DNA from 4 places in the Desulfitobacterium elongatum genome. Region 1 is predicted to be linked to each of the others. Evidence: riboswitches for the same ligand, from Rfam matches in the RefSeq annotation. Region 1 holds a riboswitch; each other region holds the start of a gene.
The links. Region 1 has a riboswitch for cyclic di-AMP ahead of ACZ42W_RS12835 (C40 family peptidase). Riboswitches for the same ligand answer to the same signal wherever they lie in the genome.
Positions count from the first base shown of each region.

Region 1 (3,787 bases):
GCTTACTTACTATCTCTTCTTCATTAGTATTTAATATACGAGTAGCCTCTTTGTTAATTTTAACAATCATACCGTCACTAGCCAGAACAATTATTCCTTCCTCAATAACAGATAAGGTTACTTCCTGCATATGGTGAGCAGCTTTAAGTAATTCATAACTTTTTGTAAGGCGTAGTTTATTTTCTACTGCTACAGCCATAGCTGTTATGAGACCAAGAGGATACGTACTCAAATAATAAGAATCGTTCGACAGCGGAAATTTTATATGATGACTTAAAACTAAATAACAAGTAATTTCACCGCCTTCATTGATTACAGGCGCTGCCGCAGTACAAGAGTTTTGAAAGACTGTACAATAATGTTCTGGACCTACAATATATACTGGTCGCTTAAGATGCATACTTAAAGTATGAGCGCAGGTACCAACGGTTTCTTCTGTCCATATTTGTCCTATCATCGAAACTTCTTTGCTATTTTTGGAAATTAGCTGTAGCATTTCACCTTCATGAGCTAATAAAACGCCATTCTTATCAAATAGATATAGAGCATAGCTTGACGTCATCATGTCCTTAATTTTAAGGTCTTCAAAAATACACTCAGTAATTTCTATAAGCTGTTTATTCTCATCTATGATTTTAGAAATATCGTGAGAATTTAAATGACCGTTTATTCCCCCCTTGTAGGGACTCACTCCAAAATCACGCGATCTCAACCAAGAATCAGCTACCTCAGTCTTTAAACAAGTGTATCTCTTGAGGTCTTCATCTCTATTTTGAAAAAAAAAATTTTTACATTCCGTTATCTCTTGCCAACTTGCTTTCGATAAAACGATATGCGCTCGGTCTTTATTTTCTTTTTCACTCAAGGCATCCAAATCATCTTTCACGTCTTTCACTTCATGCAATTAAACCCCTCCTCATAAAATAAACCATTAGAACTAATAACTAATATAAAAAATAAAGAAAACTTACGCCTCTTTTAAAATATTAGTATGTTAAAATAACCACAAGAAGAGTGAAGTAAGGTTTAAATCGTAAGTGTTAGGAACAAAATCCTAGGAAAGACTTGATAATAAGAGATGGACGTCGTATTTAGGCTTTTTAGGGATAAAAGATAATATCTGATCAATAATGTGATAAATAATACTATGTTATATAATTTTACCATATGTTTACTTTTTAGCATATAGTTTGTTAAACTAGTAGTCAATTTAATTAATTACATTTATACTGATCCCCATTGAGACCTGCTCCAAGAATGATGAGGTAATCGATTTTGCCTGGAACTGGGCTTTTGTATTATACAATAGTAAGCTTTTATAAGATTAAATGAATGCAAGCAAACCAGAAAATCTAAACGGAAATAAGCTAAGCTTTAGACAACGCTCTTTTAGTACTCACCCAAATTACCACATATTTCATGCATAAATTTAGAAGGAACATAACATATTTTGTCGAATGATTAAAGGATACAGAAACGAAAGCTGAGTTTAGGTTTTTCCTAAAGCGGGGGACTTTTTTATGGGGTGAATCGCGTGCCATACGCGTAGGGCTTACACTTTACGCCCGAATCCGTCAACTAACCTCGTAAGCTAAGAAAGGTGTAAAAGTATGCATTTCTCTCCAATCCTGTCTCGATTAAAAGTTGTGGTACATACTCAAATCAAACGTTTTAATTGGAAATCACCTCGCGTTCTCGGTTGTTTATCGATCACCATTATCCTAGCTGGAGGGCTCACCTATTATTTTACGACAACTACTTCTGCTGCTACCGTAATCCTTAACGGTCAACAGATTGGTTTAGTCCGTAACGTTGATATCGGTAAAAACCTCGTTGAAACGATTCTTGAACAACAGGGTCAGCCCTTTGGTCAAGTTGCCAAAACCCATGACCAAATTGCCTATGAAGCTGTCCGAGTTAATCCAACAGTCTATCTTGAATCTAAACTAGACGAAGAGAAGTTGGCAGATAAATTAAGTTATTATCTTGAGGGTTATAAGGTAGAGGCAGACGGTTCTCCCATCGTATTTTTACCCAGCAAAGAAGATGCTGATAAAGTACTTAAAGACTATGAAGACTATTATGTTAAATCCAGTGAAGAGAACAAGGTAACTTCCGTTAGTTTTGCCGAAAAGTTGAATGTCAAAGCGGTAGAAATCCAACCCGATCAAATGACACAAAGCGATCAAGCTTTTAAAATGCTCATTGACGGTAAAATAACGACCAAGGATTATACTGTCCAAGCCAATGATTCTTGGTGGCTTATTGCCCGCAAAAATGATATGTTGACCGATGAAGTATTAGCCGGTAACCCAGGAACAACTAAAGACACGAAAATAAAGCCGGGACAAATTATCAAGCTTGTTGCTTCAACACCCTATCTTACTGTCGTAAGCGAAGGAACCTATTCAGGTTCTGAAACAATACCCTACGATGTCGTAACAAAAACGGACAGCAGTTTAGGACCTGGCCAAACCAAAGTCACCAAACAAGGGAGTAATGGCACAAAGTTAGTCACCTACTCTTATGTACAAAAGAATGGTATAGACGTTAATAAAAAAGTATTAGAGGAAAAAATCACACAAGCTCCTGTCAATCAAGAAGTAGCAAAGGGCCCCAATAGTCGGCCTGTTACTGTTGCTTATGTTCCCTCGCGTGGAAGTAGCAGTTCTTCATCCCTTGTCGATCGCGCCCTCAGTTTAGTTGGGACAAGCTATGTTTTTGGCGGATCATCTAAAAGCGGCTTTGATTGTTCAGGCTTTACCAAATACATCTACTCGGGTTCAGGGATATCCCTTCCTCGCACCTCCTTTGATCAGTTCGCTTCGGGCTCTGCCATCAGCAAAGATAATCTTCAAGCAGGAGATTTAGTATTTTTTACTACTTATGCTAAGGGTGCCTCTCATGTAGGCATTTATATCGGGGGAGGACGTTTTGTTCATGCCGCAAATCCCAGTAGTGGTGTGAAAACTTCCAGCCTTAGTGATAGCTTTTACTCCTCTCGTTACCTCGGAGCACGCAGGTATTAGAGAGAACAGAACAGCTTTTTCAAGAGCAACCGCAGATGTGGTTGCTCTTTTTCTTTGGGAAAGAACAGGATGTTCTCCCGAACCGAATCACCCTGGTGTCAACGAAATGCTATAATTGAAAAAAGTCGCTCCACGAGCGGCTTTAATTTTTTTCTATTAAGATAAACTACAGTCACTACTGCCCGTCTAAGGAAACAACTCCACCAGCTGAACTTTCCTCACCTGCTGGAGTTGTTAATTATGCGCTAGCCGCCTTTTTAACAGCATCAACAATCTTTTGATAGCCAGTACAACGGCACAAATTACCGGACAGTCCACGGCGAATTTCTTCCTCACAAGGATTCGGTACTTTATCGAGAAGGGCTTTAGTCGCTAAGACCATGCCGGGGGTACAATAACCACACTGGATGGCTCCAACATCGATAAAGGCTTGTTGAATCGGATGGAGATTATCCTCGGTCCCTACCCCTTCGATCGTCAGCATTTCTTTTCCGTCTGCCTGAATGGCTAAGACTAAGCAGGAGTTAACAAGTTCTCCATCGAGAAGCACACTACATGCGCCGCAATCTCCTTCCCCACATCCTTCCTTCGTTCCCGTGAGTCCCAGGACTTCCCGAATGAGGTAAAGCAGTGTCCGGTGTTCTTCAATCTGAATGGCCATCGAGCTGCCGTTTACTGTTAATTCTATCGTTTTCTCGGCCATTGCCTACCCTCCTTGGAACTCGTAAGTGTTCGTAACGCTTCTTGAAGTAAGACGT
Region 1 is NZ_AP038772.1:2,753,711-2,757,497, forward strand. Features, by position in the region: gene ACZ42W_RS12830 (sigma-54 interaction domain-containing protein) at 1-895, opposite strand, end outside; cyclic di-AMP (ydaO/yuaA leader) riboswitch at 1,472-1,608, shown strand; gene ACZ42W_RS12835 (C40 family peptidase) at 1,611-3,029, shown strand; gene ACZ42W_RS12840 ((2Fe-2S)-binding protein) at 3,268-3,732, opposite strand; gene ACZ42W_RS12845 (FAD binding domain-containing protein) at 3,714-3,787, opposite strand, start outside.

Region 2 (3,787 bases), 1.0 Mb from region 1:
TTTGTACATCCATTTCCAGTAAGGATACTGTGATTCGTATCTTTTGGGCTTTCTCTCTTGCTTTCTCAAGCATACCGGGACTTAGATCGATTCCCGTAATCTCACAATCGGGTGAGTAAAACTCTAGATTTTTCCCAGTTCCTACTCCAACCTCTAGAACTTTACCGTTTGCTTGACTGAGTATCTTTTTTCTAATATCGGATTTGATCATCCGATCCATGATATCGTAGAATTTCGATGTGCGATTATATCGTTGACGTGTTAACAAAGTCTCTTTATCCATAGTATCCATCCTTAAGCTCTTTCCCGAAAAAATCCATCTTTATCTAGTGTTACATTTTTACATCCATGCCATCCATTCATGCCATCACCGCTTAAATGAATAAGATTACTCTACTTCCTTGTTTAATTGAGTCTTTAATCGAGAGAGTTCATCCTCGATCTCGGAATTTGATTGGTCCTTTTTAAGTTCAGCAAGCTGATCTTCGAGCGAATTCCCGGTACTAACTAGGATATGCGATGCTTTAGCCTCGGCCTCGATCCGTTCGACACGTTCCTCCATTCGATCAATGTTCGCCATCGGATCATGTGTAGCCAGTCCAGATACTACTTCGTTCGCTTTTTTCATCGTTTCCGCCCGTCGCTGACGCATCACGAGATTATTGCGTTCATGTTTGGCTTTCTCCAATTTTTCGGTTAAGATACGCAAATTCTCTTGGAGTTCTTCAACCGCTTTAGTTTGATCCACGAGTTGCGTCTCGAAATCAACCAAACTAACCTCTGCTTGTTTCTTTAGCGTCAGCGCTGTCCGCGCCAACTCATCTTTCCCTTTTTGAACGGCTAACGTTGCCTGCCCAGTCCGCTCTGTGATTTCCTTGCGCAGATTAGTAATACGCTCTTCCAATTGGATTTTATCCGCAACGGCCCGATTTACTTGAATCTGGAAGTTGCGAACTTCCTCCGTTGCCTGCTCGACGTATAAATTTAACATCTTTTCCGGATCTTCCGATTTGTTCACTAAGTCAGTAATATTTGCTTCTAAGAGATCTTTAATTCGAGTGAATAATCCCATATTTCCCAGTCTCCTTTCATACAATAACTACCCCATGTATTCCCTAAATGCCTATAGTTAATCTATGTTTCTATTGTAGCAATAGATTTTGACTAAGCTATGAATTCAATATGAATAACTCATGAACTAATGTTGGACATTTATTTGAATGCAATAAGAAAAGAAGGCCTTTAGCCTTCTTTAAGAATTGCTTTTTACCTTTTGATTGGTTTATAATTATAGCACTCTTCTTGCACCAAGATAATGTGCATTCCAGTAACTCTCTGACAAGCTATGAATGGCCACTCCATCACTGGCTGCCCCAATCGTGCGATTGCCTCCAATATAGATCCTCACATCAGATGCACCCGCTTTATACGTACTGAAGAACACTAGGTCTCCTGGTTTCAGTTGATCCCTGCTTACTGGAGTGCCGGTTTTGTACATATCAAAGGAGGTGCGGGGCAAAGAAACTCCTGAAGCTTTGAATACATATCCAACAAACCCCGAGCAATCAAATCCTTTCGGTGTTGTCCCTCCCCATTGATAACGGACTCCTATTAAACTGTTAGCCCGGTTAAGTAGGAGGTCTATTTCTCCTGCTCCTCTGGAGACCGCCTGAGAAGAGCTCTTCTTAGCAGCTTGTGTTGGCGGCGGAGTTTGAGTTGGTGTTGGCTTATTAGGTGTAGATGGCACCGTTGTTTTCGTAGTTACATTCGTTTCATCATCCGAGGACTGAGAGTTTGCAGACTTTTGAGAAGTAGGTTGAGGCTCAGATGAGTTAGATTGCTGAAGTGATTGCTTTTCCAAAAAAACTTCTTTCTTTAGAGAATCATTCTTCAAAGGAATACCAGTGGTTATTCCCTTGAAATTTTCCTGCATGATTTGAGGATACACATTGTCCTTATAAAGAGCAGGAATTATTGACGTTGCAGAAGAAGGAATTGAATTGTTCCACGCTTGTGCTGGGATAGCATTTAATAAGCTGGAAGCCAACATAACACCAGAAACAGCTACCATACTGAACCATTTTTTTCGGAACGAGATATTCAATCTATTTCCACCTTTCTTGCTTACGAGGTTAGTTGACGGATTCGGGCAAAGGTGCATGCCCTACGCGGAATTTCGCGATTCACCCCATGAGACATTTCCCCCGTTCTAAGGCTTTGTGCCTCAGATTCAGCTTGTCCTAATTGTTTTTAGCTTGAAACTCTATTTAAGAACGATCAACTTTTTACCAATCCCCACGAAGTTCTCTCTGGCACGCTTCGAATTCCTTAAACTCAATCTCCCCTTGGGCATAGCGTTCTCTAAGAATATCCAGAGCATCCCTTGTAGGAATACGAATCGTTGCAGGCTGTCTAGGATTGCTAAACCAATAGAACATTAGTGGGATTAGTAGAATCCAAAAAAACATCATATTGCTTCCTCCTTTCCATAAGACAAATCCTAAAATGTCTTTGTGATATAATTTTTAACGCATCACGCCGAAAAAGATATCCGTTGAACAATTTGGAAGAACTCTTGGTAAATTTCTTGTTTTTTTTGCTCAGAAAGTTTCACCTTTGTCATTTCCTTCAATACTTTTTGTAACATAGTTTGATTTTCTAACTCTTTTCGAACAACCAGAGGGACTCTACCTACCATCTCATATAAAACATTTTCATCGCGTTTAAATAAATCTGCAAGATTCTGAATCATCTCATCCGTCGGTAAACGAGTCCCTCGCTTAACTTGTGATAAAAACATAGCGTTAACACCCACTCTAGCTGCTAATTGGGCCATCGATAAACCCCTTTTAGCACGTAGCTTCGCAACAAGATCCCCAATGTCGTGATCTTTCGAAACCGTTCCTACACCCTCAATAAATATCATTTTTATTTGCCTCCTAGTTTTCTACTTTAGCCTTTGTATTTCATGACCTCAGATGATCATAATTTTTTATTGATAACAGTTTTCATTTATATTTTAAACTATACCTGTGAATTTGTTATGAACATTTCTTTAAGTATTTTAAAAGCTTGTCTTCCATGCTTTGAGTATACGCGAGAGATATGATTATCCCATGATGGGTTATGAATTTGTCGTGAAAATATAATAATATAAAGGCACTCGTTTAAGTGCCTTCTTTGAATGCCTATATATGACAAGGCCAACTCCGGACTGACGATGAGACCCGTGAACGGGTATAGAATTCCTGCCGCAAGAGGGATCCCCGTAATATTATAGATAAAAGCCCATACGAGATTTTGCTTGATCTTACGCATCTTAGCCCGTCCAATCTCAACCGCCCCAACGACATCACGAATGTCTGATGATCAGAATAATATCACCGGTCTCTTTGGCAACGTCTGTTCCTGAGCCAATCGCAATCCCCACATCCGCTATCGCTAAAGCTGGAGCATCATTAATACCGTCTCCAACCATAGCCACTTTTAGCCCTTTATCTTGAAGCTTTTTCACTTCTTCTGCCTTATCCTGAAGTAATACCTCCGCAAGCACCGTTTTAATTCCTACCTGACGGGCAATGGCATCCGTAGTTCTCCGATTGTCCCCCGTAATCATGGCTACCTCGATACCCATTTTTTGCAGGCGTGCTATGGCAAAGTTAACGTTTTCTTTTAAAGTATCTTTAACATCGCGGTTTTGCCTTCTTCTTCGAGGGTTTCCATTCTAGAAATCAGTTCATCGATGTTAATGTTTCTTTGCTTCATCAAACGGCGATTCCCTAACAGG
Region 2 is NZ_AP038772.1:3,755,851-3,759,637, forward strand. Features, by position in the region: gene ACZ42W_RS17820 (class I SAM-dependent methyltransferase) at 1-283, opposite strand, end outside; gene ACZ42W_RS17825 (PspA/IM30 family protein) at 389-1,072, opposite strand; gene ACZ42W_RS17830 (C40 family peptidase) at 1,289-2,104, opposite strand; cyclic di-AMP (ydaO/yuaA leader) riboswitch at 2,107-2,246, opposite strand; gene ACZ42W_RS17835 (SHOCT domain-containing protein) at 2,286-2,471, opposite strand; gene ACZ42W_RS17840 (helix-turn-helix domain-containing protein) at 2,534-2,926, opposite strand; gene ACZ42W_RS17845 (HAD-IC family P-type ATPase) at 3,353-3,634, opposite strand.
Region 2: it holds a riboswitch for cyclic di-AMP, as region 1 does, so the genes downstream of both, ACZ42W_RS17830 (C40 family peptidase) here and ACZ42W_RS12835 (C40 family peptidase) in region 1, are expected to answer to the same signal.

Region 3 (3,787 bases), 1.1 Mb from region 1:
CATCGTCACCGTCGTCCCTACACCGAGCTCGCTTTGAATCCTTAGTCCATATTCCTCTCCATAAAGGCCAATCAACCGTTCATGAACATTCGCCATTCCAACGCCATTACCTGACCCGACCCCAGGCTTCAAAACATCTTGAAGTCGCTCAGTCGGTATTCCTACCCCATCATCGTGGACATAGATATAAAGTTCCTTCTCCCTATGTTCGACCTTGATAGATACAATCCCATTCCCAAGTTTCGCTGTAATCCCATGCTTCACAGCATTTTCAACAAGGGGTTGGATACTTAAACGCGGAATCACAGCATTGAGAAGATTCTCTGGAATTTCTCCCTTAACTTGAAGTTTTCGTCCAAAGCGTGCTTTCTCAAGAATCAAATAAGTATTTACAAATTTCATTTCTTCACTAATGCAAATAAGTGTTCCTTTTGACTTAAGGGCCTTACGGAAGAATTCCGCTAGATGGATGAGCAAACGTCTCGATCGATTGGGATTCGTTCGGCTCGTCGCAATGATCGTATTTAAAACATTAAAGAAGAAATGAGGATTAATCTGTGCTTGAAGTGCATCTAGCTGTGCTTCGGCAGCAAGCTTTGCTTGATGATCCAGCTCTGCGAGCTCGATTTGAATCCCCAGCAGCTGCGCCATTCCGATTGCTAAACGAATAAGATCCGGAGAAATCTGACCATCTTTTGTTTCATAGAGCTTCATTGTCCCAACCACTTTTCCCTGACAGAGCAAAGGCACGATAACCGCTGCCGCGAGCGGGCAATCGCAAACACCCTGGCGCGGACAATTTAGTTCTTTTTGCGTGCGAACAATCTTATAAGTGCCTGTACGGATCACTTCACGTGTGGCTTGGGTCAGAATTCGATCTCCCGGGTGATGCTGATCACATCCAACCCCGAGATAGGCGAGTTGCTTCTCACAATCTGTTATCGAGACAGCAGCGACCTGTGCAATCTCTTGGATAATCTGCGCAATAGATTCTGCATTCTGCTCATTAAGCCCACGCCGTAGATAGGGAAGAGTTTCGTTAGCGATTTTGAAACTAAGTTCTGCGTTACGCTCAGAAGACTGACGAACTGCCTGTTGGCGCTGTGCATTTAATTGATAAAGCAGGAATAACGTATTCCCAATCAAAAAGGGAATGAGCAGGGTCAATTGGCTAGTAACCATAGTAAGCACTAATTCAGTTCCTAGAATCACTAAGAAACGCCAGATCATAGTTAATCCCTCATATCGCATAAATTTATCAACAGGCTAAGTGTTATCCCCTTTTATTCGACAGAGAGTTATCCCCTTCCTGTATTCTAGTGAAGGATTTCTACGAGTTTTTCTTTCCCCTGGTCAGTGCCGACAACGAGAAGGATATCTCCTTCCATTAATACAAATCCTGCACCCGGCGAGAAATGTTCGCTCCCACTCCGAATCACTGCGACAACCGTCAGCCCCGTTTGCTCTCTAATTCTTAAGTCACTTAAAGTCTTACCCAAAGCTGATGAGCTTTGTCCTACTTCAATTTCCCCGACGTCCATCCAGCGGGATGCCAGCCGATCCGTATAGGTCACGATTTTCGTAAGGTGGGCATCGATCTGAAGATCGATTTCTCGTCTTTTATCCATCAACTGCTTCATATCATCGAGGTAAACCTGGATTTCTGCTTTTTGGTCAAAGCCGCGCATGAATTTTTCGGCTTGGCTTTTGGAGATTACAGTAATCCCTATCCCTTGACTTACCATGACGACTCCCCCATTCTGGAGGATTGCGATAGAACGTCTAATCGTCTCAGGAGAAACATTATAACGTCCCGCTAGGGTTGAGCGCCCGTGAATTTTATCTCCTTCCCGATATTCTCCCAGCACAATTGAATGAGCAATATCTAGAGCAATTTCTTGATAACGTGCCTGTTCCATTATATCCACTCCTCGCCAGCATTCTCTATAATATTTCCAACTTTTGGCTCAAAAATCCCATTGACTACTGGCAACTCTCATGATACTATTAAGTTGCTAGTTATTCAAGTTAATAAAGGCTGAATTTCCTAAAGGAAAACGGGGGAACCATTTCTGGGGTGAATCGCTAACCAGCGTAGAGCATGTTTCAGCTCGAATCCGTCAGCTAACCTCGTAAGCATTGAAACACATCAGAAGCACTAGAGTAATCATCGCTAATGCTAGGCTTCTGTGTTATTCATGCATTTCTATAGGGAACCGATTTCGGTTCTCTTTTTATTTCAGCACTGTAGAGGAGGTATATTCATGGCCATTGTGTTTTCATCCCCTGACCCAAAACATTCCTCTCTCGCGCGGGCTTTCGAACTTAAACAGAAGGTGCTACCCTATCTTAAATGCAAAGCGCGTATTCCAACCGGAAGAACGACTACTGAGGAATCTCAAAGGAACCGTGAATTTATTTTAACTCAACTCGATGCGACCCCCGAAAATTGGCTGGATTGGCGTTGGCAGATGAAACATCGCATCAAGGATGCTGGAACATTGAAAACCTTACTTTCGTTAAGTCCTCAGCAAGTAGATGAAATACATGCCATAGGCAAAGTCTATCGTTGGGCTGTTTCCCCTTATTATCTTAGTCTTATCGATAAAGATGATCCCCAAGATCCCATACGCCTTCAAAGTCTACCTTCTATCTTAGAGCTCAAAGATTTCTCAGGGGAAGAAGACCCGATGGGAGAAGCCTTTACTTCACCCTCTCCATGCATTACTCGTCGTTACCCTGATCGATTGATAATAAACGTAACAAACCTCTGTGCTATGTACTGTCGGCATTGTCAACGTCGTAGAAACATCGGTGAGATCGATGTCCACGAGACCCGTTCTCGCTTGCAGTCCGCTTTAGACTATATACGTAGCAACCCTGAGATACGTGATGTCCTCATCACGGGGGGAGATGCTCTTCTTTTAAGTGACCAAACCCTTGATTGGCTCCTCAAGGAGCTTCATCAGATTCCACATGTCGAGATTAAACGGATCGGGACCAGGGTCCCTGTCACACTCCCCATGCGAATAACCGGTGAGCTTTGTAGCATCCTAGAAAAATACCCACCCATCTATATCAACACCCAGTTTAACCATCCCAAAGAAGTAACTGAAGAGGCGAAGCAAGCTGCCGATAAGTTGGTTAAAGCTGGCGTAATTCTCGGTAATCAGGCAGTTCTCCTTAAAGGAATTAACAACAAACCCGAGATTATGAAAAGCTTAAATCAAGAATTACTTAAAATTCGAGTTCGTCCCTATTATATTTTTCACGCCAAGAATGTCAAAGGTACAAGCCATTTTATACCCAAAATCCAAGATGGTCTAGAGATAATGGAGAAACTTCGAGGATATACTTCAGGTTTAGCCATCCCTACCTACATTATCAACGCACCGGGAGGGGGAGGAAAAACCCCAATCCTTCCCCAATATCTCGTTTCTCTAAATGAAAACGAGGCCATTCTGCGAACGTGGGAAGGAAAAATCGTCCACTATCCAAATCACTGAGTTAAGGAGGGGACCGCATGATGAAGCAGTCCGATCAAAAAAATAACATATATGAATATATTCTTCAGACTCATCAAAACAACTTAAAGCGGTATCTCGATTTAGCTCCCAGCCTCAGTCCAAAGGACCTGGGACCTCAAAAAAAGCATCCTAATCTTAGCCCAATATGCGACACGAGATTAAGCTCGATGCGTCCGAACAAAGCGAACTAAATTATGGTATCTCCTCCTTCTTTACTATAGCGGCAAACGTTACATTAGTCCTCTTGGATTCCTGTATCG
Region 3 is NZ_AP038772.1:3,805,829-3,809,615, forward strand. Features, by position in the region: gene ACZ42W_RS18065 (histidine kinase) at 1-1,230, opposite strand, end outside; gene ACZ42W_RS18070 (GntR family transcriptional regulator) at 1,317-1,919, opposite strand; cyclic di-AMP (ydaO/yuaA leader) riboswitch at 2,027-2,154, shown strand; gene eam (glutamate 2,3-aminomutase) at 2,265-3,506, shown strand; gene mnmL (tRNA modification radical SAM protein MnmL/YtqA) at 3,758-3,787, opposite strand, start outside.
Region 3: it holds a riboswitch for cyclic di-AMP, as region 1 does, so the genes downstream of both, eam (glutamate 2,3-aminomutase) here and ACZ42W_RS12835 (C40 family peptidase) in region 1, are expected to answer to the same signal.

Region 4 (3,787 bases), 340 kb from region 1:
GATTTCGTCGGACCCATGGGGATGGCACGACTCTTTGCATGGGCAGGCAAAGAAGGAAAGGCTTTTTTTGGTCCTCACTCCGCCGAAGAATTCTACCATGAGCGAGTGTGCCATTATCATGAATACTTATATACCCAGACTGCACGTGATTTTTTTGAACCCCTTTTCAGATTTTCTGAGGACTTTTGGTCTGAATTAGAGAGAGCAAGGCTTAAAATATAATAAGAAGGTTAGACTATGGATATATCTTGTTCTGAAAGGATGGTATATCCATTGCGTTTTTTATGGCGAATTCTTGTCGTTCTTATTTTAGTCTATTTGCTCAAAGGGGTCCTGATATCAGAACCTCAAGCTTATATCGCTTTACCTGAAACAAGGTCTTGGGCACAGCGGATAGAGTGGCAAGCAAACCAAATCCAGAGAGCTGCCCAAGATTTACCGGCTAGCATTGAAGTCGTCATTCGCCGATTGTTTCGTGATGTGAAGCCACATATTGAAGCAAAATCAGTCTGAGCACTACATATTGAAAACCATTCCTTCTCATAACTCATTAATTATGAAATTGATAAATATTTGCTTGTTTGACACTGGTTAGATGACGATGCTATTATCTAAGTGTATGAAAACGGGCCTTCATGGCTGATAAAAAGGAGTGGCGATTATGGTAGAAATTACAGAAACCGCTGCCCAGAAAGTTAAAGAGGTTATGGTAGGTCAGAATAAAGAAAATTCTTTTCTGCGCCTTTATGTAGCCGGCTTTGGCTGAGGTGGGCCGAATTTCGGCATGACTCTGGATGAGTCTAAGAATGAAGAAGACATCGTAGATGAAGGATTCGGTATTACGATTGTAAGCGAAAAGAAAATTTCTCAATACTTAGAAGGCGCAGTCGTTGATTATGTAGAATCTACTTATGGTGGCGGATTTGAGATTAAGACGGCGAATGCAAGTGATTGTGGTTCAAGTTGTGGATCCGGTGGATGTGGATCCTAATCTTCTGATTGTAAAAAGAGAGCTTTTAGGGTTCTCTTTTTTATGTTTTTATGAAAAAAATTTGGATTTAATTCAATTGGATTAAATCCAGCGTTTTATAGCATTGGGGTGAAAAGGTATTCACTTCTTTCCTTAATGCGTTCTTTATCAAATCAATGCGAGTATATGAATACTCAGAGAGCATTTTGCAAAAAACATGAATCAGTGTACACTATATATAGTTTATTCTTCCTTTGAGCTACGGAGCGTTATTCTAGTGCATGAAATGATAGTCGAAGGCGGGCCTAAGAATCCGCCGAGGGCATACCGATGAAGTTCCTGGTGGTGGCTTTCGACGCCCAGTCGAGGGTTGCTGCTGGGAGTTAAGGATTAGGGGGATCCGCAATGGCATGCGGGCGATACCCTTGTCCGTGGAGGCCCAAGTGCGTGGCTTTTTTATAGAGCTACGGCTTGGGGGATGAACCTGCATTAGGAAGGAACTTAGTGCAGTGTAGCCTGCCTTGAGGTGGGGAATTTGGGAGGGCTAAAGGGACTAGAGTGTGTTGGCCGATGCACTTCAAGTTTGCCTGAAATTCTTTTCTGCAAAAGAGGCTAGACTATCGTGGAGCGTTAAGGAAAACTTCTAGAGCGAAAACCAACGAGGATTAAAGTGCGGTCTCAGTGGTGATCAAGTGTTGAGAACTGGTGACAGCTCAGGCTGGGAGAAAAGGGAAACCGCCTATTACCGGGAAACCGAAGGAACCCAGTGGGAAAACCTACTTGACCTAAGCCGCAATATTTATTCGTTGGTATCCTAAGGCTTAAAGGATATTACACCTCTCAATTGAGAGGTGTTTATTTATTTTAAGGACCTATTTTGAAAATAATTTAAATTCCAATATTTGAAAAAGGAAATTATAGATCTTTAGCGAATAGTATTTAAGTAAGTGAGAAATGCTGAATCTAAGCTTAGCTTCTTTGCTTAGAGCGGGGGATCCTTTATTGGGGTGAATCACATTTATGTGTAGGGCTTAACACCTTCTTGCCCGAATCCGTCAACTAACCTCGTAAGCAGTGAAAGGTGGAAATTTCATGGTTTCATCCTCAAGGAGGGTGTGGATGGGTAGTGTAGCGCTGTCAGGCGTATTACTACTGAGTAGTCTTCCAGGTGTACATATGCCTGTGAGTGCTGCTGAGCACCCTACTGACTTGGAGTCAGTACTCCTTAAAGACTCGTCCGGGTTTACAGCACTAACGGTACGCAATAAGCTGATTACTTCAGCAAGTGTAGTTCCAGTAATACAAGAAAAGTCCAGCCCATCGACACAAGTTGTTGCAGCATTAGCAGAGACAGAAGTGACTGCAGAGGTGAAGACTACTGAAGTGAAGTCTCAGGCAATAACTGAAACAAAGGCCGTTGTTAAACCTACAGAGACTGCGAAATCTTCACAAGCGCCTGCTCAGGTAGCTAGCATCTCTACAACCTCTCAGGTCTCGCGTGGTGGAGATTCCTCGGGAATCGTAAAAAATGCTCAGAGTTTACAGGGTATTCCTTACGTTTTTGGGGGAACGTCTCGTAATGGGTTTGATTGCTCTGGGTTTACACAGTATGTATTCAAAGGATCAGGAATTAATTTGCCACGGGATTCATACTCTCAGTTTGATGCAGGAACTGCAGTAAAGAAGGACCAGCTTCAACAAGGAGACTTAGTATTTTTTTCGACGTATGCCAAAGGAGCTTCTCATGTCGGAATTTATATCGGCGGTGGAAGTTTCGTCCATGCTTCTAATAGTGGAGTAAGGACAACGAGCTTATCGGATAGTTATTATTCGGCTCGTTATGTAGGAGCAAGAAGAGTTCAGTAATTGAAGTGTTTGACCGGACATTGGAAAAGAAGGAGTAGCGTTTACGCTACTCCCTTTTTTTAGTATGGGGCATTTACTTAAAGCTATTTAGAAGACGAATAGAGACCCGAAAGCTACACGACCCCAATCATTCATATTGGTGCTGCTTAGCGATATCTAGCAAGGGAACCAAGGAACGGGTCTATAGTTCGAACATTCTCCTCCAGGTTCAGCCGTTGTCATATTGTGGATATATAAATCTGTCTTTTGGCAGTGCCGTGTTCTCTTGTGATAGCATTCCCGGCAAAGCTCTACACGGTAATTTAGAATCATGGTGATTCTGCTCCTTAATATTGTTATCTATCGAAGGGGATAAACACGAGAGAATTTATTTATTTCGAAAGTGCTGATAAACGGCTTCTGCGATATGGATAGGGAGTCCTGCACTCTGAAGTTCTTCCAAACTCGCCTTGCAGATGGTCTCAGTCGCTTTGAAATGGCGTAAAAGCTGTTGGCGTCTCTTGGGACCCACACCAGGTATTCCATCCAATTCAGAAAGCGTCATATCTTTGGAACGTTGTTGACGATGGAAGGTAATCGCAAAACGGTGGACTTCATTTTGTATCCGCTCCAGTAAACGAAAGCTCGGAGAACTTCGTTCGAAAAATAGGGTTTTTCCCTCCTCGTTAAGGAGCCCTGAAGTTTGGTGTCTATCATTCTTGACCATTCCAGCGACAGGCAGAGTGAGGTTTAAGGTTCGTAAGGCCGCTTTAGCTGCATTGATCTGCCCTTTGCCGCCATCGACCAAGATGAGGTCAGGTAGTGGCAATTCTTCACGGAGGAGGCGACTATAGCGCCGCTCAATGACTTGATGCATCGAAGCGGTATCGTCCATATTAGGCATAGGTTGAACTTTGAATTTACGATAATTACTCCGGTTGGGTTTTCCATCAAGAAATTGGATCATACCCG
Region 4 is NZ_AP038772.1:3,091,786-3,095,572, reverse strand. Features, by position in the region: gene ACZ42W_RS14470 (HD domain-containing protein) at 1-222, shown strand, start outside; gene ACZ42W_RS14465 (hypothetical protein) at 238-513, shown strand; gene ACZ42W_RS14460 (HesB/IscA family protein) at 662-991, shown strand; cyclic di-AMP (ydaO/yuaA leader) riboswitch at 1,916-2,059, shown strand; gene ACZ42W_RS14455 (C40 family peptidase) at 2,063-2,836, shown strand; gene uvrC (excinuclease ABC subunit UvrC) at 3,204-3,787, opposite strand, start outside.
Region 4: it holds a riboswitch for cyclic di-AMP, as region 1 does, so the genes downstream of both, ACZ42W_RS14455 (C40 family peptidase) here and ACZ42W_RS12835 (C40 family peptidase) in region 1, are expected to answer to the same signal.